4 regions of the Clostridium zhoujianii genome follow, and region 3 is predicted to be linked to each of the others. Evidence: riboswitches for the same ligand, from Rfam matches in the RefSeq annotation. Region 3 holds a riboswitch; each other region holds the start of a gene.
What was found. A riboswitch is a leader RNA that binds a small molecule or an ion and turns the genes downstream of it on or off. The one in region 3 is predicted to bind S-adenosylmethionine.
Positions count from the first base shown of each region.

Region 1: another riboswitch for S-adenosylmethionine. It lies ahead of ACSYT2_RS16550 (MetQ/NlpA family ABC transporter substrate-binding protein); the one in region 3 lies ahead of ACSYT2_RS17350 (amidohydrolase).
Region 2: another riboswitch for S-adenosylmethionine. It lies ahead of ACSYT2_RS15510 (Na+/H+ antiporter NhaC family protein); the one in region 3 lies ahead of ACSYT2_RS17350 (amidohydrolase).
Region 4: another riboswitch for S-adenosylmethionine. It lies ahead of metE (5-methyltetrahydropteroyltriglutamate--homocysteine S-methyltransferase); the one in region 3 lies ahead of ACSYT2_RS17350 (amidohydrolase).

Region 1 covers NZ_JBPUTF010000004.1:132,564-138,633, reverse strand. Annotated here, with positions in the region: gene ACSYT2_RS16560 (NAD(P)-dependent oxidoreductase) at 1-1,011, opposite strand, end outside; gene ACSYT2_RS16555 (FAD-binding oxidoreductase) at 1,158-2,528, opposite strand; gene ACSYT2_RS16550 (MetQ/NlpA family ABC transporter substrate-binding protein) at 2,564-3,403, opposite strand; SAM riboswitch class I at 3,511-3,627, opposite strand; SAM riboswitch class I at 3,846-3,964, opposite strand; gene ACSYT2_RS16545 (aconitate hydratase) at 3,981-5,903, opposite strand; gene nifV (homocitrate synthase) at 5,945-6,070, opposite strand, start outside.
Region 2 covers NZ_JBPUTF010000003.1:146,602-152,671, forward strand. Annotated here, with positions in the region: gene ACSYT2_RS15475 (methyl-accepting chemotaxis protein) at 118-2,130, shown strand; tRNA gene ACSYT2_RS15480 (tRNA-Leu) at 2,256-2,339, shown strand; tRNA gene ACSYT2_RS15485 (tRNA-Gly) at 2,344-2,418, shown strand; tRNA gene ACSYT2_RS15490 (tRNA-Gly) at 2,425-2,498, shown strand; gene ACSYT2_RS15495 (HNH endonuclease signature motif containing protein) at 2,605-3,009, opposite strand; gene ACSYT2_RS15500 (hypothetical protein) at 3,211-3,885, shown strand; tRNA gene ACSYT2_RS15505 (tRNA-Lys) at 3,947-4,022, shown strand; SAM riboswitch class I at 4,146-4,253, shown strand; gene ACSYT2_RS15510 (Na+/H+ antiporter NhaC family protein) at 4,325-5,626, shown strand; gene ispF (2-C-methyl-D-erythritol 2,4-cyclodiphosphate synthase) at 5,798-6,070, opposite strand, start outside.
Region 3 covers NZ_JBPUTF010000005.1:106,845-112,914, reverse strand. Annotated here, with positions in the region: gene rlmD (23S rRNA (uracil(1939)-C(5))-methyltransferase RlmD) at 1-1,305, shown strand, start outside; SAM riboswitch class I at 1,540-1,648, shown strand; gene ACSYT2_RS17350 (amidohydrolase) at 1,803-2,981, shown strand; gene ACSYT2_RS17345 (methionine ABC transporter ATP-binding protein) at 3,000-4,025, shown strand; gene ACSYT2_RS17340 (methionine ABC transporter permease) at 4,019-4,672, shown strand; gene ACSYT2_RS17335 (MetQ/NlpA family ABC transporter substrate-binding protein) at 4,692-5,528, shown strand; gene ACSYT2_RS17330 (MetQ/NlpA family ABC transporter substrate-binding protein) at 5,556-6,070, shown strand, end outside.
Region 4 covers NZ_JBPUTF010000001.1:169,352-175,421, forward strand. Annotated here, with positions in the region: gene ACSYT2_RS00855 (hypothetical protein) at 1-48, shown strand, start outside; RNA gene ssrS (6S RNA) at 99-286, shown strand; gene ACSYT2_RS00865 (DUF896 domain-containing protein) at 886-1,077, shown strand; gene hprK (HPr(Ser) kinase/phosphatase) at 1,091-2,002, shown strand; gene ACSYT2_RS00875 (aminopeptidase) at 2,289-3,674, shown strand; SAM riboswitch class I at 3,790-3,907, shown strand; cobalamin riboswitch at 3,967-4,148, shown strand; gene metE (5-methyltetrahydropteroyltriglutamate--homocysteine S-methyltransferase) at 4,179-6,070, shown strand, end outside.

The DNA of each region.
Region 1 (6,070 bases), on a different contig from region 3:
AAAGAATTCTTCTTGCCCATCTAATATCTTAGTAGACACCTTTCCGTCTTCACCAACTATATTCTCTGTGCGTACAAGCTTTACGCCATCTTCTGTTATTTCTAAAGGTGCTACAAAATTCTTGAATTTTACATCATCTTCCTTAGCTTCTCTGATTTCATCCTTAGTGGCAGACATATCCTCTTCGCCTTTTCTATAAAGAATATATACTTCCTTAGCTCCATTTCTCTTAGCAACTCTTGCAGCATCCATAGCAACATTTCCTGCTCCTATTACAGCTACTCTTTCTCCTAATCTATACACATTGGGAGATTTTAAATAGTCTATAGCATAATGTACGTTTCCTAAAGTTTCACCCTTAATATTTAGCTTTCTAGGATTCCATACCCCTGTTCCAATAAATATAGATTTATATCCATCATTGAATAAATCATCTAGAGTTATTACCGGTCCAATTAAAGTGTTAGGTCTTATCATAACACCACTATCTAATAGATTTTCTTCAATCTTATCTATTAAAGAGTTTGATAATCTATATTCAGGTATCCCATACCTTAATACTCCACCAATTTTTTCATGAGCATCAAATAAAGTAACTTTATATCCCTTCTGAGATAAAATAAAGGCTATTGTTATACCAGCAGGACCACTACCAATTATAGCAATTCTGTTTTTTGTCTTATCTACTTTTTCAATTTTTAATTCATTAAAGTACTGCTCTGATATTTCCTGTTCTATTTCATGGAATCTTATTGGTTCTCCTTTTATACCCTTTATACAAAATCCTCTGCATTGGTCTTCATGGGGACATACTATTGAACATACTAAAGATAAGGGATTATTTTTAAATAACATTTCACCAGCTTCTTTAATTTTACCCTCCTTATAAAGTGTAATAACTTCTGGAATAGGTGTACTTATAGGACAATGCTGTTTGCATCTAGCATTCTTACATACTAAACATCTATTTGCTTCTTCTAACCTTAACATATTGTTCTCCTTCCTTCTTATGTTTTGTCTACTGTTGTTTATTACATAATATTAAATCACCTGTAAAAAAACAAGCTATTATTTAACTAAAGAACCCGCATGCTAATAATAGCATGCGGTTTTTCTATTTAATCTCTTTTAATACTTATAATATTACCTTTACCTACCTATCTAAATACCTTATTTGCATTTAGTATACTATTCTTATCAAAAGCCTCTTTAATCTTACTCATATACAGAATATTAGCTTCATTCGTTACCTTCCTAAAGAACTCTTTTTTATTAAGACCAACTCCATGTTCCCCTGATGGTAGTCCTCTCAACTCATAGCTCTTCATATATAATTCTTCTAATAGCTCATGAGACTTCTTCTTCCATTCACTTTCCTCAATTCCGTTCCTTACAACGCATAAATGAACATTCCCATCTCCTGCATGTCCAAAGCTAACTACCTCTATCCCATACTTCTCTTCTATTTCTTTTGTATACTCTACAAAAGTAGCTATGTTATTTATAGGAACTACTATATCTATAGGTTCTTCCTCTGAAACAGCCTCAACAGCTGTAACTAATGCCCCTCTTATGCTCCATGCTCTATTAATATCCTCTTCCTCTTCTAGTAATATAAAATCTAAGGCTCCATTTTCTATAACTACCTTTTCTACCTTTTTATAACTTGAGTTTATCTCTAACTCATCTCCATCAAAAGTTAGTAGTAAAAATGTATTACCTTTATCGCATGGAAATTTGATTTTTAAGTAATCCTCTGCTTTATTTATTGCTCTTCTTTCAATAAATTCTATAGCTGTTGGATTTGCATTTTCTTTTATTACCTTTATGACAGAATTAATACCATCTTTTAATGTCTTAAATGGAACTATTGCACTTACACTATTTTTAGGTTTAGGAATAATCTTTAATATTGCTTTAGTTATTATCCCTAATGTTCCTTCTGAACCTACAAATAAATCTTTTAAATCCAAACCAGAACTATTTTTTATTGTTTCTGATCCTAGATTTAATACTGTTCCATCTGCTAAAACTACCTCTAACATTCTTACATAATCTCTAGTTACTCCATATTTAACTGCTCTCATTCCACCAGCATTTGTGCTTATATTACCACCAATAGTAGCCTTCTTCTCTCCTGGATCTGGAGGGTAGAACAATCCTCTTTCCTCTACATATAATTGCACATCCCGTAGAAGTACTCCTGGCTCTACTGTTACAGTAAAGTTTTCTTCATCTATATTCAATATGTTATTCATTTTTGATAAATCTAATATTATCCCTCTTTCAGTTGGAACTGTTGCTCCTACTAAACCAGTGCCAGCTCCTCTTGGTGTTACATGAATTAAATTATCATTTGCATATTTCAATATATCAGAAACTTCTTTTGTGGATATTGGAAATACTAAAATATCAGCCTCACCAAAATCTCTTTTCAGACCATCAGTCAAATATTTCTTATTTATTTCTTTTCCTACTACAATACGATTTTTATCATTAATTATTTCTATAATATCTTTATTACTCATAGTCCTACCCCCAATATTACCTAATTTCTAAATTCCTATTTCCATGCCTTTACATACCATTCTGGCTTATCAAACTCTTTATATTTTCCGCCCTCTATAATATCCTTATATTCTTTTGATTCAACTGCATCTTTTAAATCTTTACCTAACTCAGTATCTAAGTCTGCTGTTCTTACAGCAATAATATTTTTATAGTTCTCTGATAACTTTTCAATTGCTAATGCTTCCTTATAATCAAATCCTGATGCATATGCAAAGTTTCCAGGTACAGTTGCAACATCTACACTATCAAGACTTCTTGGTAGCTGAGCCCCCTCTAACTCTACAAATTCTATATCCTTCTTATTAACAGAAATATCTTTTAAACTTGCCTTTGTTTCGTCTATTCCTTCTTTAATTTCTATTAATCCATTTTCTTTTAATAATCTTAATGCTCTTGCTAAGTTTGAAACATCATCCGGTACAGCAATCTTTGCCTTATTAGGTAAATCTTCTAATGATTTATATTTGTTTGAAAAGACTCCCATACTTAAAGTTGGCACTGTAATAACTGGACTTAACTCTAAGTTATTATCAGCTGTAAATTTATTTAAATATTCTGTATGCTGCATTAAATTTACATCAATTTCTTTCTCACTTAAAGAATTATCTGGTTGAATATAATCAGTAAACTCTCTTATTGTTATCTTATATCCCTTCGCTTCTAACCGCGGTGCTATTGCCTCAGTAATCATATCCCCATATGGTCCTGGGCAAACCCCGATAGTTATATTCTTTACATCTACTTTTTTATCATTTACCTTTCCACAACCTACAAGCCCAAATCCTACTACTCCTAAAATTAATACTGATACAATTTGTTTTACTTTTTTCATTTTTAATGCCCCCTATTTATTATTATCTAAAAGTGTTTTTTTATAATAAAAAATGCACTAGAGAATAAACCTCTAGCGCATATGATATACTTGCCCATGAATTCACCCTCTTATCTTCTAGCCTAAAGGCTACAGGAATTAGCACCATTCCTTTTTAGTAAATGAACTAAAAAATCGGTTGCTGGGTTTCATCGGGCCAGTCCCTCCACCACTCTTGATAAGTTATTATTTAATTTGTATTTATAGTATAATCTTACTTTTTTGTTATGTCAATACTTTTTAGTATTGATTATCATTTAATATTAATTCTTATTTTATACACCATATATAACTTTATTTTATAGTATTTTTCCTCTTATTTTTACCTACTTCTATAAAATAAAAATGCACTAGAGAATATTTCTCTAGTGCACAAAGTTATAATCGTACTCTATTAAATACTCTCTTATCTTCTAATCTGAAAAGATTACAGGAATTAGCACCATCACTTTATAATAAATGAATTACAAAGTTGGTTGCTGGGTTTCATTGGGCCAGTCCCTCCACCACTCTTGATAAAATTTATTTATTTTTAAACCTAATTATTATTCTTTACATAATTAAGTCTTCCGCCAGCTCTAATTACTTCAATTTCCTTTTCTGTTAAATCTACTGCTACTTCAACTTCTATGCCCTTAGTTAAGTTCTTAACCTTAACAGTACCATTTTCTAAAGCTGATTGAATATCTTCCATTAATAAATCATCTATTAAATCAATATTATTATAATCTGCTTCATTTTTAAATTCCATAGGAATTATTCCATTATTAATTAAGTTAGCTTTATGAATTCTAGCAAATGATTTAGCAACAACTGCTTTAACCCCTAAGTATAAAGGTGCTAACGCTGCATGTTCTCTTGAAGAACCTTGTCCGTAGTTATCTCCTGCTATTATAAATCCACCATTGTACTCCTTAGCTCTCTTAGGGAATTCTGTATCTACTGTGTTAAAGCAGAATTCTGCAAGATAAGGAATATTTGATCTAAATGGTAATAACTTAGCATTAGATGGCATTATATGATCAGTTGTTATATTATCCTCAACTTTAATTAATACCTTACCTTCAACTTTTTCACCTAATTCATCATTTACTGGAAATGGCTTTATATTTGGTCCTCTTACAACTTCAACTTCAGCATTTGTTGGTGCTGGTGCTAAAATCATAGAATCATCTATTAAGAATCTTTCTGGCATATCAATTGTTAAATCTACATCCATTTCTCTTGGATCTGTTAAGACTCCAGTTATAGCTGAAACTGCTGCTGTCTCTGGACTTACTAAGTATACTTGTGCAGATAATGTTCCACTTCTTCCAAAGAAGTTTCTATTAAATGTTCTAAGTGAAACTGCATCTGTTGAAGGTGCTTGACCCATACCAATACAAGGTCCACATGAATTTTCAAGTATTCTTGCTCCAGCGCTTATTATATCTGCTAATGCTCCATTTCTAGCAAGCATCTCCATAACTTGTCTTGAACCTGGTGCTATTACTAAACTTACATTAGGATTAACCTTATTACCCTTAAGAATCTTAGCAACTTTCATTAAATCTTCGTATGAAGAATTAGTACAACTACCTATAGCAACTTGGTCAACTTTAATCTTACCAAATTCCTCAACTGTTTTTATATTATCTGGGCTATGAGGCCCAGCTGCTGATGGTGCTAACTCATCTAAATTAATAACTACTTCTTCATCATAAACTGCATCTGCATCAGGCTTAAATTCGATCCAATCTTCTTCTCTTCCTTGTGCTTTAAAATACTCTAATGTTCTTTCATCACTTGGGAATATTGAAGTAGTCGCTCCAAGTTCTGCTCCCATATTAGTTATAGTAGCTCTCTGTGGAACTGAAAGAGATTTAACACCTTCTCCAGCATATTCAAAGACCTTTCCTACTCCACCCTTTACTGTTAGCTTTCTTAAAACTTCAAGAATAATATCTTTAGATGCTACCATCTTATTTAGCTTACCAATTAAATTAACCTTAACTACTTTAGGAGTGTTTATATTATAAGCACCACCACCCATAGCTAACGCTACATCTAGACCACCAGCACCCATTGCTAACATACCTACTCCACCTGCTGTTGGAGTATGGCTATCAGATCCAGTTAATGTTTCTCCTGGTGTAGCGAATCTTTCTAAAAATACTTGATGACATATCCCATTACCTGGCTTTGAGAAGTGTACTCCATACTTAGATGCTACTGTTTGAATAAATTTATGGTCATCAGCATTTTCAAAACCTTGTTGTAGCATATTATGATCAACGAAAGCCACTGATCTTTTTGTTTTAACTCTATCAATGCCCATAGCTTCAAGTTGAAGATAAGCCATTGTTCCTGTTGAATCTTGAGTTAATGTTTGGTCAATTTTAATAGCAATTGGTTCTCCAACCTTTAATTCGCCTTCAACAATATGACTTTTTAAAATTTTATAAACTAAATTATCGCCCATTTTCTTTCCCCCTGTATTTTTATTGCTTTTATTGCTTTTATTTAGAGATTAGTACTGTTTTCATTTTCTAATCTTTTATACTCTTTATATAATGCAACTACCTCTTTATCAAATAAAGTTCTCTTTAATCTTACTGAAGTAGAACGTACCAATTCTAGTATTCCATT
Region 2 (6,070 bases), on a different contig from region 3:
TATAGTTATTTAATTTTTGAATGTCAATATTCTATTATAATTAACCATACTTTAACAGGAATATAATATTTTTGTTGTAATCTGCCATTAAAATAAAAGATAAATGGGAGGAGTAATATGAAATATAAATTTAAGAGCATAAAAAGTAAATTGTTAATTATACTATTACCTATTTTTATTGGAGGATTTTTATTAATTTCTTTGTTTGCATATCACTATTCAAAAGAAATATTGATAGAAAGTAATTTAAATATAATGGGCGAAATGACAAAGGTGGCTGCTGATAAAACTAATGTATATATCAATGAAGAATTAAACAGACTAGATCTTTTAGCTAAAAATTCTAAAGTGAAAGATGAGAATATAAATTTAAATGATAGATTAGGGGAGTTAAGATCGTTATTAGAAACAAACAATGAATTAGATATAGGAATTTCAGATTTATCTGGTAATGCAGTATTTTTTAATAGTGAGAGTAGAAATATAAAAAATACTAGGAATTTTATTTCGTCAATAAGTGGAAACTCAGAGATATCTACACCTTATTTCGATTATGATATTGGAAAAAAGATTATAGCATACTCAGTAGCAATAAAAGATTACAATGATGAGGTAATTGGTACTATAGTTTCTTACAAGGAAAGTAAGGAACTTGGTGAAATGATAAATTCAATTAAGTTTTTAAATACAGGAAATTCACTAATAATCGATAGCTATGGTAACTTTGTTGCAAGTAGCGATAAGAAATTACTATCAGATAATGAGAATATAATATCAATTCAGAGGGAAGGAGAAGATTTAGAAGCATTAAACAATATAGGTAAAGATATGGCTAGTGGCTATTCTGGAACTGGTGAATATCAATATAGCGGAACAGGAAGATACATAACGTATACACCAATAGGTAACACCGGATTATCCTTAGGAATATCAGTAGAAAAAGGTGATATATTAGAGAAACTTACATATTTAAAAGTAGCAAGTTTTACTGTAACTGTGGTAGTAACTTTATTAATAACGATAGTGATTATTTTATTTAGTTTTAATATTGGGGATACTTTAAAAAGAACTAAAGAATATGTACATATTATGTCAGATGGAGACTTTTCAGAAGAGGTTGATAAGAAATATTTAGAAGGTAGAGATGAAGTAGCAGATATATATAATAGTGTTAATAGAGCTAAGGTATCTATAGGGGGCATGATTTGTGCAGTTAAGGATACATCTGAAGGAGTACGAGCTAATGCAGATGTTCTTAATGAGATTTCTATGGAATTATCATCTTTAACAGAAAATATATATGTCGCGATAGGAGAGGTAGCTACAAGAGCTGGAGATCAATCAGCAGAACTTAATAGCATAGTAAATAAGCTTGAATATTTTAGCAAGAAGGTAGATGTAGTAAAAGAACATGTGAAGCAAATTAATCTGAAAGCCTTAGAGGCAAATAATGAAGCAATAAAAGGTAATGAAGATATGATGATTTTAGATCAGGGAATAATTAAATTTAGTAGTGATTTAGATAGCTTCATAAAGGATATAGATCATATAAATGTACATATTAAAAGAGTTAATGAAATTACAGATTTAATTAATAATATATCTGAACAGACTAATTTATTGGCTTTAAATGCAGCGATTGAAGCAGCTAGAGCAGGAGAAGCTGGTAATGGCTTTGCTGTAGTAGCAGATGATATAAGAGTTTTGGCTGAGAAGAGTAAAGAGTCATCTAAAAATATATATAATATTTTGAATGAGTTAATGAATAGAATTAAAGGAGTAGTTATTGGAAGCGAGGCTATAAAATCAGAAATTAAATTTCAGAGGAAAAGTGTAGATATAGCCTTAACATCATTTAAAGGAATATCAGATTCAGTTAATGGAATAACACCTAAGATAATAGAGATAAAAGAGGCTTTTGATAATATAATTGGTAGTAGGGATATAATAATAAATACTATTGAAGTAATAGCATCATCATCTGAGGAGATTTCAGCAGCGACTGAAGAGGTAACAGCATCAGCAATAAATCTTAGTCAAACTAGTGATGCAGTGGAAGTAAGTTCAAAACTTTTATTAGGAAAATCAACAGATTTAATGGAGCAAGTTAAAATATTTAAGGTTAAATAGAAGTGGAATTAGCTATATAACTAAGGAATTTATATAAAATAAAAAGTGGTTTTAAAGAACTATTTTTTATTTTATAAATATATTGATTTTTTTGGTAATACCAGTATATAATATGAGTATGGTAAGCAGATGTGGCGGAATTGGCAGACGCACTAGACTTAGGATCTAGCGCCTTTGGCGTGGGGGTTCGACTCCCTTCATCTGCACCAATATGCGGAAGTGGCTCAATGGTAGAGCGCCACCTTGCCAAGGTGGATGTTGCGGGTTCGAGTCCCGTCTTCCGCTCCATAATATGCAGGTATCGTATATCGGTAATACTCCAGCCTTCCAAGCTGGAAAGGTGGGTTCGATTCCCACTACCTGCTCCAATAAAAAAAGTAGCTCATATAGAGCTACTTTTTTGTTATATCCAACTATAATTAAACGAATTAATTATAGTTGGTAGTATAGAAATAATAAATAAATAGAATAATATTAATATATATTTTGAATGAGTTTTTGAATTTGTATATTTTCAAGGATTTCCTCAGTATAAAGAGTACCTCCCATAATAGCTAGTACAATATCATCCTTTTTATATCCCTCTTTAAATATTTTAATATTACGAGTAATCCTTTTTAAGGTGTTCAAAGATACATTTAGTATTACTCCAAGTTCTTTAAAGGAATAATAATCTTTAGGTAAGATTTCATAAAGTTTATTTTGTAGTTGAATTTTATATTTTATATCTACTTCAATAGAGTGATGGGGTCCGTCTTTACCACGGTGATGTTTTTCGCAAAGATATTTATAATTTAGTTCTATATCGAATCCACCTTCACACCTATGAACAATATGATGAATATCAGCTTTTTCATTACAAATTTCACAAAAGAACAATAAGTTACCCCCTTTATTTTTATGTATTTATTATATAGTAAATTATTTGCTAATTCAATTTGATAAATAAGCCAGAAAAATATTCTGAATATTGATTCACTTAACCATTTGGCAATACCTTGTTAAATTGTAGAAAAGTATTGAAAAAAGGTTATAATATACTATATAATATATTATATAGTAGAAAGAAGGGTGATAAGGATGAGGCAAAGTTATAATTCCTTTAAATATTGGGAAAATCTTATAAGCGAGAACAAGACAATAAGAGGACATATGTTTATGCAGAATCCACCAAAGGATAAATCACTTTATATTCATACTCTTATTTTTAGTAAGAACAATGGTATAGATAATATTTATGCGTATTTTCCAGATGTAAAAGCTCTTCTTGGATATATTCAATATTCATTTTTACAAGAGGCCTTTTATAAATGGATTTATGGGAAGAATAGGATAGTAACAAAGATCCCATCGGAACCTGTAGATAAAATAATACATGGTGGATTAGTAAAGGGTAAGATAACAAAAGAAGAGGCTAACTTAATGTTGGGTTATTATAGAAGATTAACGAGGATGTGGGATATACCTAAAGATAGGGTTATTTCTGAGTTAATGAAATTTGCACGAGACTTTAATAAAACTTGGGTGGGTGACAATAAAGAATTCCTATATATTAAGATATTTAAAAACACTGAAGATTTAGGAAGGTTTGTACTAGACTCAACTATGATGACAAGTAATTCAGATGAATTTGAAAGAAAAACAGGTGTGAGCATCGATGAGTGGAAGATAATCTGTAAAGGTGCAGTAAAAAACAAACATTTAGGAGAAAAACTCCAAAAAGTTCTTCAAAAAAATTTAACAGAAGTAATATAAAAAATGTATTATAGCATCTTGACTTATAAAAATCACGGTGCTATAATACAAAATGTATTAGGCGTTATTAGCTCAGTTGGTAGAGCACCTGACTCTTAATCAGGGTGTCCCGGGTTCGAATCCCTGATGACGCACCAAAAAGGAATCTTATAAAGATTCCTTTTTTTATTGCTCTGAAATATTTGGTATAGGTGGATTAATTATATCCGTTGACACAGTATTTTAGGGATGTTACAATATGCTATGTTAAAAAAGAATAGTTCTTATCAAGAGTGGTGGAGGGACTGGCCCTATGAAACCCAGCAACCAAAAATATTCATTAATTTTTATGGTGCTAAATCCTGCAGGTGCGTCCTGATAGATAAGTTAGTTTGTTATATAAGCTTCTGAATCTATCAGAAGCTTTATTTTATATTCTAAACAGAGGAGAAGTTATGTAATGAAAGAAAAGGGGAAGGTATGGGCATTACTGCCTTTATTAGTATTCATATTAGTATACCTAGGAACATCTATTGTAGCTAAGGATTTTTATGCTATATCAGTAATTGTTCCATTTTTAATAGCAGCTATGGTTGCACTAATAATGAATAGAAAAGTTAAATTTGAGGATAAAATACAAACATTCTGTAAGGGGGCAGGTAATGCTGATGTAATATTAATGATATTAATATTCATATTAGCAGGCGCTTTTGCAGAGGTAGCAAAGTCAATGGGAGCTGTGGATTCAACAGTTAATTTTGGATTATCAGTACTACCTACTAGCGTTATAGTGCCAGGAATATTTGTTATTGCATGTTTTATAGCATTATCAGTAGGTACCTCCATGGGGACTATAGTTGCTTTAGTACCAATAGCAATGGGGATATCTGAAAAAACAGGTATAGCAATTGCCATAGTTGTAGGTGCAGTGGTAAGTGGGGCAATGTTTGGGGATAATCTATCTATTATTTCAGACACAACTATCGCAGCAACAAGAACACAAGGTTGTGAGATGAGGGACAAGTTTAAAATGAACTTTAAAATAGTTCTACCAGCAGCAATAGCAACAGCTCTATGTTTTATGTTTATAACAAGAGGCACAATTATCCCAGAAATGGGCAATTATGAATATAGTTTTGTAAAGATACTTCCATATATAGGGGTGCTTATAACAGCTTTAGCAGGAGTAAATGTAATTTTTGTGTTAATGGGAGGAGTAGTTTTAGCAAGTATTATTGGATTATCATATGGATCATTTGATTTAGTTGGTTTATTTAATAGCATATCAACAGGGATATCTGGAATGAGTGAGCTTATAATTATTTCATTAATAATTGCAGGTACTGTGGAATTGATTAAAAATAATGGTGGAATAGACTTTATACTAAGTAAGGGCTTAAGTAGCTTCAAAACAAGAAGAGGAGCAGAATTTGGAATTGCTACTTTAGTTAGTTTAGTAGATATATGTACGGCTAACAACACTATTGCAATAGTTACAGTAGGTCCAATAGCTAAAAATATTTCTGATGAATTTGAGCTAGAACCGAAGAGGATTGCAGGGATAATGGATATGTTTGCCTGCGTATTCCAAGGATTAATACCATATGGAGCACAATTAATTTCAGCTTCTGGATTAGCTATGATTTCACCTTTTGCTATAATGCAATATTTAATATACCCATATTTAATGGCAGTATGTGCAATAGTATCTATATTTATTTACTGGGAAAAAAATAAAGATAGAAATAAAATAGTTAAATAACATTGCTATACTAATGTTTAACTATGTCATAAAATAATAAAAAGGGTCCTTATCTTTCGTAAAAGGCTACATCTCCTAGAGATGGTAGAACTGAAAAGAAAGAGAAGGACCATTTTTATAGAATATATTACAAATAGTTTTCAGCATAACTTACGTAAAATTGTAATAAATTTATTTGTACAATAGACAAATACTTTGAGAGGAAATTCCATGTCCTTCTCCAGTAAAGCCAAGACCTTCTTCTGTAGTTGCTTTAACATTAATTTGATCAATATCTATATTTAGAGCTTTAGATATATTTTCCCTCATTGTAGGGATGTGATTAGCCATTTTGGGTTTTTGTGCAATTATTGTTGAATCGATATTTGAAATTTTATATCCATTTTCATATAATAATTTTCCAACTTCTTTTAGTAGTTCAATACTAGAAATTCCCTTATAACG
Region 3 (6,070 bases):
GCTAAGATTGATAGCTATCCTATATTTATAGAAGGTGCATTAACTGGTGAAAGGGTTAAAGTTAAAATAATAAAGGTTAAGAAAAGCTATGCTTATGGAAAGCTTGAAGAAGTATTAGAAAGGGCAGTGGAAAGAGTAGTGCCTAAGTGTCATCATTACAAAAGATGTGGTGGTTGCTCTATCCAACATATGAGTTATAAAAAACAATTAAACTTTAAATTTGAAAGAGTGAAGGATTGTATTTCAAAGATAGGTGGATTATCAGAAGGGTTAGTAAAAGCCCCATTAGGAATGGAAGAACATCCATATAGATATAGAAATAAAGTTCAGCTACCTATTGGAAAAGTAAATGGTGAAGTAGTAATAGGTTTCTATGCACCACGAAGTCATAATATAATAGACTTAGAGAGTTGTTTAATTCAAGATGAGATAGCAGATAAAGTAGCTAGACTTACTAAAGGGTGGATAAAGAAAAACAACATTGAACCAGCAACTTTAGATGGAGAGTTTAATTCAAAAGGATTATTAAGACACATAATGATTCGTAGGGGATTTAAGACTGGTGAAGTAATGGTAGTACTTGTAGTAACTACTAAGGATATTCCAAATTTAAATGAATTTAAGGATTTAATAGTTGAAAATATAGAGGCAATTAAAAGCATAGTTTTAAATGTTAATCCAAAGAATACAAATGTTATATTAGGTGAAGAATGTATTACTTTATATGGTTCAGATACAATACAAGATTACATAGGCCAATTTAAATTTAGCATATCCCCATTATCATTCTTCCAAGTAAATCCTGTGCAAACAGAAGTACTTTATAACAAGGCATTAGAATATGCTGATTTAACAGGTGAAGAAACTGTGTTTGATGCATATTGTGGAACAGGCACTATAACATTATTTTTATCACAAAAAGCTAAGAAGGTCTATGGAGTGGAAATAATAGAAGCTGCTATAAATAATGCAAAAGAAAATGCCAAGTTAAATAATGTAGATAATGCAGAGTTCTTTGTAGGAAAATCAGAAGAGATTATACCAAATCTTATTGAAGAAGGAATAGAAGCAGATGTAATTGTTGTAGATCCACCAAGAAAGGGATGCGATATAAAATTATTAGAGGCTATAGGAAGAACTAAGCCAAAGAAAGTTGTATATGTTTCTTGTGATCCAAGTACATTGGCTAGAGATTTAAAGATATTAGAGGAAAAAGGATATAGAACTGTTGAGGTGCAACCTGTTGACATGTTCCCTCAAACATCACACATAGAATCAGTAGTATTAATGTCAAGATTAAAGTAAGCTCTAGAGAGCAGTATGAAAAAATATGAAAATTGCGGAGGATTATTTGACAAATAATCTAAAGTAATATCTATAGTAAAAAGAACTCCTTATTAGGGAGTTCTTTTTTGTGCATAAAATTAATAAGATATATTTAGAAAAAATATACAAAACTGTATTGACAAGAAAAATAAGGATGTTATAATTAAACCATACAATTCCTAGTAAACATATATGAATTATAAATTAAATAAAAACTTATCAAGAGTGGTGGAGGGACTGGCCCAATGAAACCCAACAACCAGCATTTTTCATTTAAATGTATGGTGTTAATTCCTGCAAAGTAGAGTTTGAGAGATAAGAAAACAGGCACGTACGGTATTTATTACCCTAGGAGGCTATTTTTCTTATAAGAAAAATAGCCTCATTTTACTTGGTAGGATATATTTAAAGTATTTAACATTATGAAAAGCAGAGGAATATTATATAAGAAGTAATTATGAAAGGGTGTAATAGATATGACAACTGAAAGATTACAAATAGTAAAAGATAAATTAGGTGAGGAGCTTAGCAGTATATTTTGCAAGTTGCATCAAAATCCTGAATTATCAAATGAAGAATTTGAAACAACAAGAATTCTAAAAGAGGCTTTAGTAAAAGCTGGAATAAAGGTATTAGATTTACCATTAAGAACTGGTTTGGTAGCAGAGGTAAAGGGCAGAGAGAATGGGCCTATAGTTGCAATTAGATCGGATATAGATGCATTACCAATATCGGAAGAAACAAGTTTATCCTATAAATCTGTAGTGAATGGAAAGATGCATGCTTGTGGACATGATTTTCATGCTACATCAATTTTAGGAGCAGCATATTTATTAAAATTAAGAGAATCGGAGTTGGCAGGAACTGTGAAAATTTTATTTCAACCGGCAGAGGAAACAGCTCATGGAGCAGAACAAGTAATAAATACTGGAGTACTATCAGATGTTCAAGCTATATTTGGATTACACACTTCAAGTGATTTACAAGTAGGAACAATAGGGACAAACATTGGACCATTAACTGCAGCAGTTGATAGATTCGAAATAACTGTATTAGGTGTTGGAGCTCATGCAGCAGAGCCAGAAAGAGGAATAGATCCAATAGTAGTAGCAGCTAATATAATAACATCACTTCAAACTATTATAAGTAGAAATATAAGTGCATTTGATCAAGCACTTATAAGTATTACTCATATAGAGAGTGGGAAGACATGGAATGTAATACCAAAGTCAGCTTATTTAGAAGGAACAGTTCGTACTCTAAATCCTGAAACACGTAAGTTGATAGAAAAAAGAATCAAAGATGTTATCCATGGCATAGCACAATCTTTTGGAGCAGAGATAGAAGTAAAGTGGCATGCAGGACCTCCTGCTACAAATAATACTGAAGAATGGACTAAGATTTCAATGGAGGTTGCTAGTGAAATAGGATATGAAGTTCAAAAGCGCCAAACAGGATTAGGTGGAGAAGATTTTGCTTATTATCAAGAAGAGATACCAGGAACATTTATTTATGTTGGAACTGGTAAATCATATTCTCATCATCATCCTAAATTCCAAGTTGATAAAAGTGCACTAAAAGGTACTTCAGAGTATTTCGCAAAATTAGCTGAAAGAGCTTTATTAGAATTAGATAAAGATAAAAGAGAAAGCTAAAGGAAGGAGGGAAATAGCATGATTGAACTACAAAATGTGGGGAAGGTGTTTAAGAGAAAAGATATAAGTGTAGAAGCCTTAAAGAATGTAAATCTTAAGATTGATAAGGGTGATATATTTGGAGTAATAGGATTTAGTGGAGCGGGAAAAAGCACTTTAATCCGGTTGGTTAATTCATTAGAGGAGCCAAGCTCTGGAAGTGTAATTGTAGCAGATAAAGATTTAAATAAACTATCAACTAAAGAATTAAGGAACCTTAGAAAGCAAATAGGTATGATCTTTCAACATTTTAATTTGCTTAATTCAAAAACTGTTTTTGATAATATTGCTATTCCGCTTAAACTAAATAATACCCCTAAAAGTGAAATAGAAAAAAGAGTTAATGAGTTATTAGAATTTGTAGGACTAGAGAGTAAGGCTAAAAGTTATCCAGATGAATTATCAGGAGGGCAAAAGCAGAGGGTAGGTATAGCTAGAGCTTTAGCTACTAATCCCTTAATACTATTATGTGATGAGGCAACATCTGCACTTGACCCTCAGACTACTGAATCTATTCTAGAACTTCTTAAGAAAATAAACAAGGAATACAATATTACAATTTTGATAATTACCCATGAGATGAACGTAATTAAAGATATATGTAATAAGGTTGCTGTTATAGAGAAGGGAGAAATAATTGAGGAAGGTAGTGTGTTGGAGGTATTTGGAAGACCTAAAGAAGAGACAACAAAGAGTTTTGTTAGAACGGTTATAAAAGATAGTATTCCTAAAAGTATCATTAACTCACTTAGCAGTGAAGAAGGGAATAATAAAGTGTTAAAGCTTGGTTTCGTTGGAACTAATACTAAGGAAGCATTAATATCTGCTATAGCAAAAAGATTTGATGTTGAAACTAATATTTTATTTGCAACAGTTACAGAAATACAAGGAACAGTATTGGGGAATTTAATAGTGCAATTAAGAGGGGAAGAATTTGCAATAGAGTTAGCTTACAAATATTTAAAGGATAGAAATGTAGTAGTGGAGGAGGTATTGATATGGTAACTATAACTAATGAACAAATAGTAAAAGCAATTGTTGAAACCCTTCAAATGCTTAGTTTCTCATTAATAATAGGATCAATAATAGGTATTCCACTTGGTGTAGCTTTAGTTATAACAAGGAAGGATGGAATAATTAAAAATAGATTTATTTTTACTATATTGAGTAATGTAATAAATATAGTTAGATCAGTACCATTTATCATATTATTAGTTGCAATAGTACCATTTACAAGGCTTGTAGTTGGTACATCTATTGGGACAAGTGCAGCAATAGTACCATTAATAGTTTATATTAGCCCATATATCGCTAGATTAGTTGAAAATTCACTTCTTGAGGTAGATGAAGGAATTATTGAAGCCGCAGAAGCTATGGGGGCAACACCACTAGAAATAATAAGATATTTCCTTCTTCCAGAAGCCTTAGGGTCATTAATATTAACTATTACAACTGCAGCTATTGGGCTAATAGGAGCTACTGCCATGGCGGGAACAATAGGAGGGGGAGGAATAGGAGATTTAGCTATTTCTTATGGATACCAAAGATTTGATACTCCAGTAATAGTTGTAACAGTAGTTATTTTAGTGATTTTTGTTCAAGGAATTCAATGGTTAGGAAATATATTAGCTAGAAAGGTAAGAAGACATTAGCAAAAGGAGAGGAGACTAAATGAAAAAGATATTATCTAAAAAAGTCATTATACCGATTTTTATGAGCATATTAGTATTTGCTTTGGTTGGATGTGGAAAATCAGATGAAGATAAACAAGATAAAAAGAAAATTACAATAGGTGTATCAGTAGGTCCATATAATGATCTGTTTAACGATGGAATAAGACCTATATTAGAGAAAAAGGGATATGAAATTGAAGATGTTAGTTTTTCAGAATTCATACAGTCAAATATTGCTTTAACGGAAGGGCAAATTGACTTTAATCTAGCTCAGCATACAGCTTATTTAAATTCTTTTAATAGTGAGAAAAAATCAGAACTAGTACCAATAGTTCATATTCCAACAGTGCCAGCTGGGATATTTTCAAATAAGTATAACTCTATAGATGAGTTAAAGAATGGAGCAATAGTAGCAATACCTAAAGATCCTTCAAATGCAGGAAGAGCATTTAATGTGCTAAAAAAGGCTGGTTGGATAAAGCTAAAGGAGGGAATAGATCCTGTAAAGGCTACAATTAATGATGTGATAGATAATCCTCATAATATTGATATAAGGCTTATGGATTCAACTCAAATCCCACGTGCAATGGATGATATTGATTTTGGTGTTTTACCTGGAAGTATAGTATATGAAGCTAGAATTGATCCATCAAAGTCATTATTGGCTGAGGATGTAATTAGCGATTTAGAAATAACTGTTGTAGTTGATAAGAAAAATAAAGATACACAATGGGCTAAAGATATAGTTGAAGCATATAAATCAGATGAGTTTAAAAAGTATTTAGAGGAAAATAATAAAAACAATTATTGGCAAATACCAGAAGATTTAAAGTAAATATATTAAATAGGGGGCAAGTATAAAATGGGGAGAAAATTATTCATTAAGGTTATTACAGTGCTTTGTGCAAGTACACTAGCATTTGGGTTAGTTAGTTGTGGGAAAGCAGAGGAAGGTTCTAATGATAAAAAGGTTATAACTATTGGGGTATCTCCGGGGCCATATAATGATTTATTTGATGCTGGGGTAAAGCCTATACTAGAAAGTAAAGGATACGAGGTTAAGGCAGTAACCTTTTCAGATTTATTACTATCAGAGGTGGCTTTAACAGAGGGGCAAATTGATTTTAATGTGGCACAACATACAGCTTATGCAAATGCCTATAACAAAGAAAAAAATGCAGAGCTTGTATCGATAGTACACATACCAACAGTTCCAGCAGGTATATACTCAAATAAATATACTTCAATTAAAGATATTAAAAATGGAGCAAAGGTCGCAATACCAAAGGACCCGTCAAATGCAGCTAGAGCATACAATGTATTGCAAAAGGCAGGGTGGATTAAATTAAAAGAAGGAATAGATCCAATGTCAGCAAC
Region 4 (6,070 bases), on a different contig from region 3:
GATTCAGAAGATGTAGATTTAGAGGATATATTAAACGATTACTTATAGGGATTAATTTCTATTGCATTGTGATTTTTATGTGATATAATAAAGTCATAAGATTCCTGAGATGTGCGCCAAGCTTACTATATTCAACCTACATAACATAAACGGGATTTGCAACAGCTTCTAGGGATGTCGGGCTTCATTTACACATTGTGGCAGAAGATGGCTGAGATAGAATGAGCTTAACCCACCTGCGAGACGCAGGTCTGAATATATAAGCAAACGGCATGTTGGGAAACAAATTGTATTTAAATACCTCAATTTACATTGAGGTATTTTTTATTTATGCACTAAGTTTCTCGTATTTGTAAACTCGTTGCTTTCGTTCATATCTACGAGATAGATGATGCTGATACTTATATATATGCTTGTCCAAATCTTGGGATAAAGCTACCATAAACTTATTAGTAGGAGGAAGGAAAAGGAGTAAAAAATTAATAAGTCTTTTTCTTCTACGTATTTGTTTTGACAAATCTTTCATGTTCAATTTCATCACCTCATTTTACAAAATAAGTAAATTTTCTCACAAGACTATTATAACATCTCATAATAAAATGTAAAAATATTTCATAACACAAAAAGTGACAATATTTGGTAAAAATGATAAATTACTGTGTGATTAGAAAGGTGAATAACGAAATTTCACAGGGTAAATATACATAAACTAAGGAAAAAAGACGAATAATTTATTCTCTAGTATATATAAGTTAAAAAACAAAATAATATCTATAGGGATGTAAAGGTTGATAATATACCAAAATATATGTAAAATAAATTAAAGATATATAATGACTAATAAAGTAGTAAAATAGACTATAGATAAACAAAGGAGATATTACAATGGATGTAGATGCAATGAAAATAGAAGAAGTAGTAGAACATATAAATATGCTTTATAAAAAAAGCCAAGAAGAGGGCTTATCAGATAAAGAGAAAGAACTTCAACAAAAGTTAAGAAGAAGATATATAGATAATGTTAAGCGTAATTTCAGAGGTCAGTTAGAGGGTATTGAGTTAAAAAATAAGAAATAAAGGGTGATGGGATTTGTCAGTAACAGTTGATAAACTAATAAAGGATTTTGATCTTGAAGTCCTTATGGAAGGAAACCAAGGTGTAAGTATATCTGTTAATGATATTAATAGACCTGGATTACAGCTAGCAGGTTTTTATAATTATTTTACACCTGATCGTCTTCAGGTGATTGGTAAAGCAGAATGGAGCTTTTTAGATGATATGCAAAGTGAGCTTAGAAAAAAGAGGTTAAACAAGTATTTTACATTTGATATGAATTGCATAATTATTGCAAGAGATTTGGAACCTCATGAGGAGTTAATGAATGCTGCTAGGAAGAAAAAGGTTTGGGTTTTAAGAAGTAAGCTAGTAACAACTAAGCTTATAAGTAAAATTACAATGTATCTATCAGACAAGCTAGCACCAGAAACACGTTTGCATGGGGTCTTAGTAGACGTTTACGGTATTGGTATACTTATAACTGGTGAAAGTGGTATAGGTAAGAGTGAAACAGCTCTAGAGCTTATTAAGAGAGGTCATAGGCTAGTGACAGATGATGCTGTAGATATAAAGGAAATAGATGGAGAGCTTATAGGTTCTTCTCCTAATATAACAATAGGTATGTTAGAAGTAAGAGGAATAGGCATAATTGATGTTTCAGCATTATATGGACTAAGTTCAGTTGAACAGCAAAAAAATGTAACACTTGTAATGCATTTTGAGCATTGGAAGGATGATAATGATTATGATAGGTTAGGAATTAACTATGAATATATGAATATATTAGGAGTTGATGTTAGAAAATTAACGGTTCCAGTAAGACCTGGTCGTAATATAGCTGTTATAATTGAAGCAGCAGCAGTTAATTATAGACATTCATTAATGTCTAATGTATCAGCTGTAGATATTATAGAAGGAAGAATAAGTGCAGTAAGCGATAGATAAAGTGATTATTAGCTTCAGGTGGAGTTTTCTTAAAAGGATGATTACTTCATCGGAAGCATAGAAAAACCAATACCCTCAAGGGGCGCCAGTCCAGGCGGGTGGCAGTGATTAGCTCTCACTTGTAGAAGATGGGAGTATTAGCAATGGGTGCCAGGGGATAAAGTAATAGGATAAAATTAGATTTAACCATAACTAATCCCTTCTAATACTGATTTATTGTGAAAGAATGTATTAGAAGGGATTAGCATAGGATAAACTATTTATATACACTAAGGAGGCTATATTTATGAACAAAGAAGATTTTAATGCGTGGGATAAGTATGATGAAGAAGGAATAAAGAAGATTTTTGCTTTTAATGATGGATATAAGAAATTTATGTCTGATTGTAAAACTGAGAGGGAATGTGTAAAGGAAACAATTAGAATAGCTGAGGCTAAAGGATATAGAGATTTAGAGGAAGTTATTAAAAATGGTGAAAGTCTTAATGCTGGAGATAAGGTTTATGCTAACAATATGGATAAAGCTATTGCACTATTCCATATTGGAGAAAAGCCATTAGAAGAAGGGCTTAAGATATTAGGAGCACATATAGATTCACCTAGATTAGATTTAAAGCAAAATCCACTTTATGAAGACACTGATTTAGCTTTATTAGATACTCATTACTATGGTGGAATTAAAAAATATCAATGGGTTACACTTCCACTTGCTATTCATGGTGTAGTAGTTAAGAAGGATGGAACTAAGATTGATGTAGTAATTGGGGAAGATGATAATGATCCTGTAGTTGGAGTATCAGATCTTTTAGTTCACTTAGCACAAACACAACAAGAGAAAAAAGGTAATAAGGTTGTAGAAGGTGAAGATCTTAATGTACTTGTAGGAAGTATGCCTCTTAAAGGTGAAGAAAAGAATAGAGTTAAAGCTAACATACTTAGACTATTAAAAGAAAAGTATGATTTTGAAGAGGATGATTTCATATCAGCAGAGTTAGAAATTGTTCCAGCAGGAAAGGCTAGAGATTACGGAATAGATAGAAGTATGGTTATGGCATATGGACATGATGATAGAGTTTGTTCATATACATCACTTATGGCTTTATTAGATATAGAAAAGATAGATAAGACCTGTGTATGTCTGTTAGTTGATAAAGAAGAAATAGGTAGTGTTGGAGCTACTGGAATGGAATCTAAGTTCTTTGAGAATACTGTTGCAGAAGTTATGGACAGAGTAGGAGATTACTCAGAAATAAAATTAAGAAGAGCCCTTAAGAATTCAAAGATGTTATCATCAGATGTAAGTGCTGCTTTTGATCCAAACTATCCATCAGTTATGGAAAAGAAAAATTCAGCTTACTTTGGTAAGGGGATGGTATTTAATAAGTACACTGGTGCTAGAGGTAAGTCTGGCTGTAATGATGCTAATGCAGAATATATGGCAGAACTTAGAAGAATTATGGAAAAGCATGATGTTACATTCCAAACAGCTGAACTTGGGAAGGTAGATCAAGGAGGCGGTGGAACAATCGCTTATATCCTTGCACAATACAATATGGAAGTAATTGACTGTGGTGTAGCTCTTCATAATATGCATGCTCCATGGGAAATAGCTAGTAAGGTTGATATTTATGAAACTATGAGAGGATATTATGCATTCCTTTTAGAAGCATAGTATAAAAAGCAGACTAAATAAAGTGGTCTGCTTTTCTTTGTTGTAAAATATTCCTAGAAACTATTGACATAAAAATACAGAGATGTTATTGTTTATTCAGATAAAAAAATAAAAGTTCTTATCAAGAGTGGTGGAGGGACTGGCCCTATGAAACCCAGCAACCAATATTTTTGTTCATATACAAGGATATACGGTGCTAATTCCTGTAGCTGTAAAAGGCTAGTAGATGAGAGGGTAATTCATAGAGTATGTTTATTCGTGCACTAGAGATTTATTCTCTAGTGCACTATTTTTTTATCAAATAATATAAGGTGCTTTCATAAAAGAAAGGTAAAAGGGAATCAAGTTAAAATCTTGAGCAGCACCCACTACTGTATATCTGACGAAAGTCTATTATCCACTGTTATCATAATGGGAAGGAAGATAAGTAGAATGAAGATAAGCCAGGAAACCTGCCTTATATAAAAAATAAATCTTTGGGATGAAGATTAAGGAGGGGTCAAAATGACAAAAACAACTATTATTGGATATCCTAGAATAGGGGTACAAAGAGAACTGAAATTTGCAGTGGAGAAGTACTTTAAGGAAAGTATTTCTGAAAGGGAACTTCGAGAAATTGCAAAAAGATTAAGAGAAGAGTATTGGATTACTCAAAAAGAAAATGGAATAGATATCATACCATCAAATGATTTTTCCTTTTATGATAATTTCCTAGATACAGCTTTTCTTTTAAATGTAATACCTAAAAGGTATAAGAGATTAAAAGAAACTAAGCTTGAAACATATTTTGCTATGGCTAGGGGATATCAAAAGAATAATAGGGATGTTAAAGCATTGCCTATGAAGAAGTGGTTTAATACAAATTATCATTACATTGTCCCAGAACTAGAAGAAGATGCAGAGTTAAAGATAAATGATGATAAACCCTTTGAATTATTCAAAGAAGCTAATAAGTTAGGTATTAAAAGTAAACCAACAATAATTGGACCATTTACATTTATAAAATTAGTTAATATAAAAGGTGATAAGAATATATCTGACTGGAAAGAGAAGCTAGTAGAAGTCTATAAAAATATACTGTTTAAGTTTAATGAGATAGGTTTGGAATATTTACAAATAGATGAACCAATATTAGTTACAGATTTAACAGAGGATGATATTAAATTATTTAATGATATATACACAAATCTTTTAGAAAAAGAGCGAAATTATAAATTAATCTTACAAACTTACTTTGGAGATGTGAGAGATATTTATACAGATTTATTAAATCATAAGTTTGATGGAATTGCTTTAGATTTTGTAGAAGGATTCAAGAACATTGAATTAATTAAGAATCATGGTTTTCCAAAGGATAAACTATTAATTGCTGGTGTAGTAAATGGGAAAAATATATGGAGAAATAATTATGAACAAAGTATATCCTTAATAGAAGAACTTAGAGGATATATACCAGAAGAAAAATTAATCTTAGGAACATCATGCTCTTTACTTCATGTACCTTATACTATTAAAAAAGAAAACTTATTAGAAGAAGAGTATAAAGAAACATTAGCTTTTGCAGAGGAAAAACTAGAGGAACTTAATGAGTTAAGAGAGTTGATTAATGATAAAAACTATAAAGAAAATATAAAATTTATAAATAATCGAAATATAATTCAAAGAAAAAAATTTAATCATTTATGCTTTAATGAAAAGATTAGGGAGAGAATTACTTTACTAAAAGAAGAAGATTTTAGGAGGAATGAATCCTTTGAGGAAAGAAGAGAAAGACAAAAAAAAGAGCTTAAATTACCGATTCTTCCAACTACTACTATAGGCTCTTTCCCTCAAACTGAAGATGTAAAGAAAGCAAGAAAGGCCTTTAGAGGTGGGGAAATTACAGAAATAGAGTATGAAGATAAAATAAAAGAAAAAATTAAGGAAATAGTAGAATTCCAAGAGGAGATAAATATTGACGTCTTAGTACATGGTGAATATGAAAGAACAGATATGGTTGAATACTTTGGAAGGCTATTAGATGGATTTATATTTACCTCCAATGGATGGGTTCAATCATATGGAACAAGAGGTGTAAAGCCACCAATAATATTTGGAGATATACAAAGAAGTAGGGATCTGACAGTAAAGTGGAGTAATTATGCACAAGGGTTAACTGATAAACCAGTTAAGGGGATGCTAACAGGACCAATTACTATCTTAAATTGGTCGTTCCCAAGGGAAGATTTAGATTTGAAGAATATAGCATACCAGATTGGTGTGGCAATAGGTGATGAAGTATTAGCCCTGGAAGAAAGCGGAATAAAGATAATACAAATAGATGAGGCTGCATTAAGAGAAAAGCTACCAATAAGAATGAATGATTGGAATAAAGATTATTTAGATTGGGCTATACC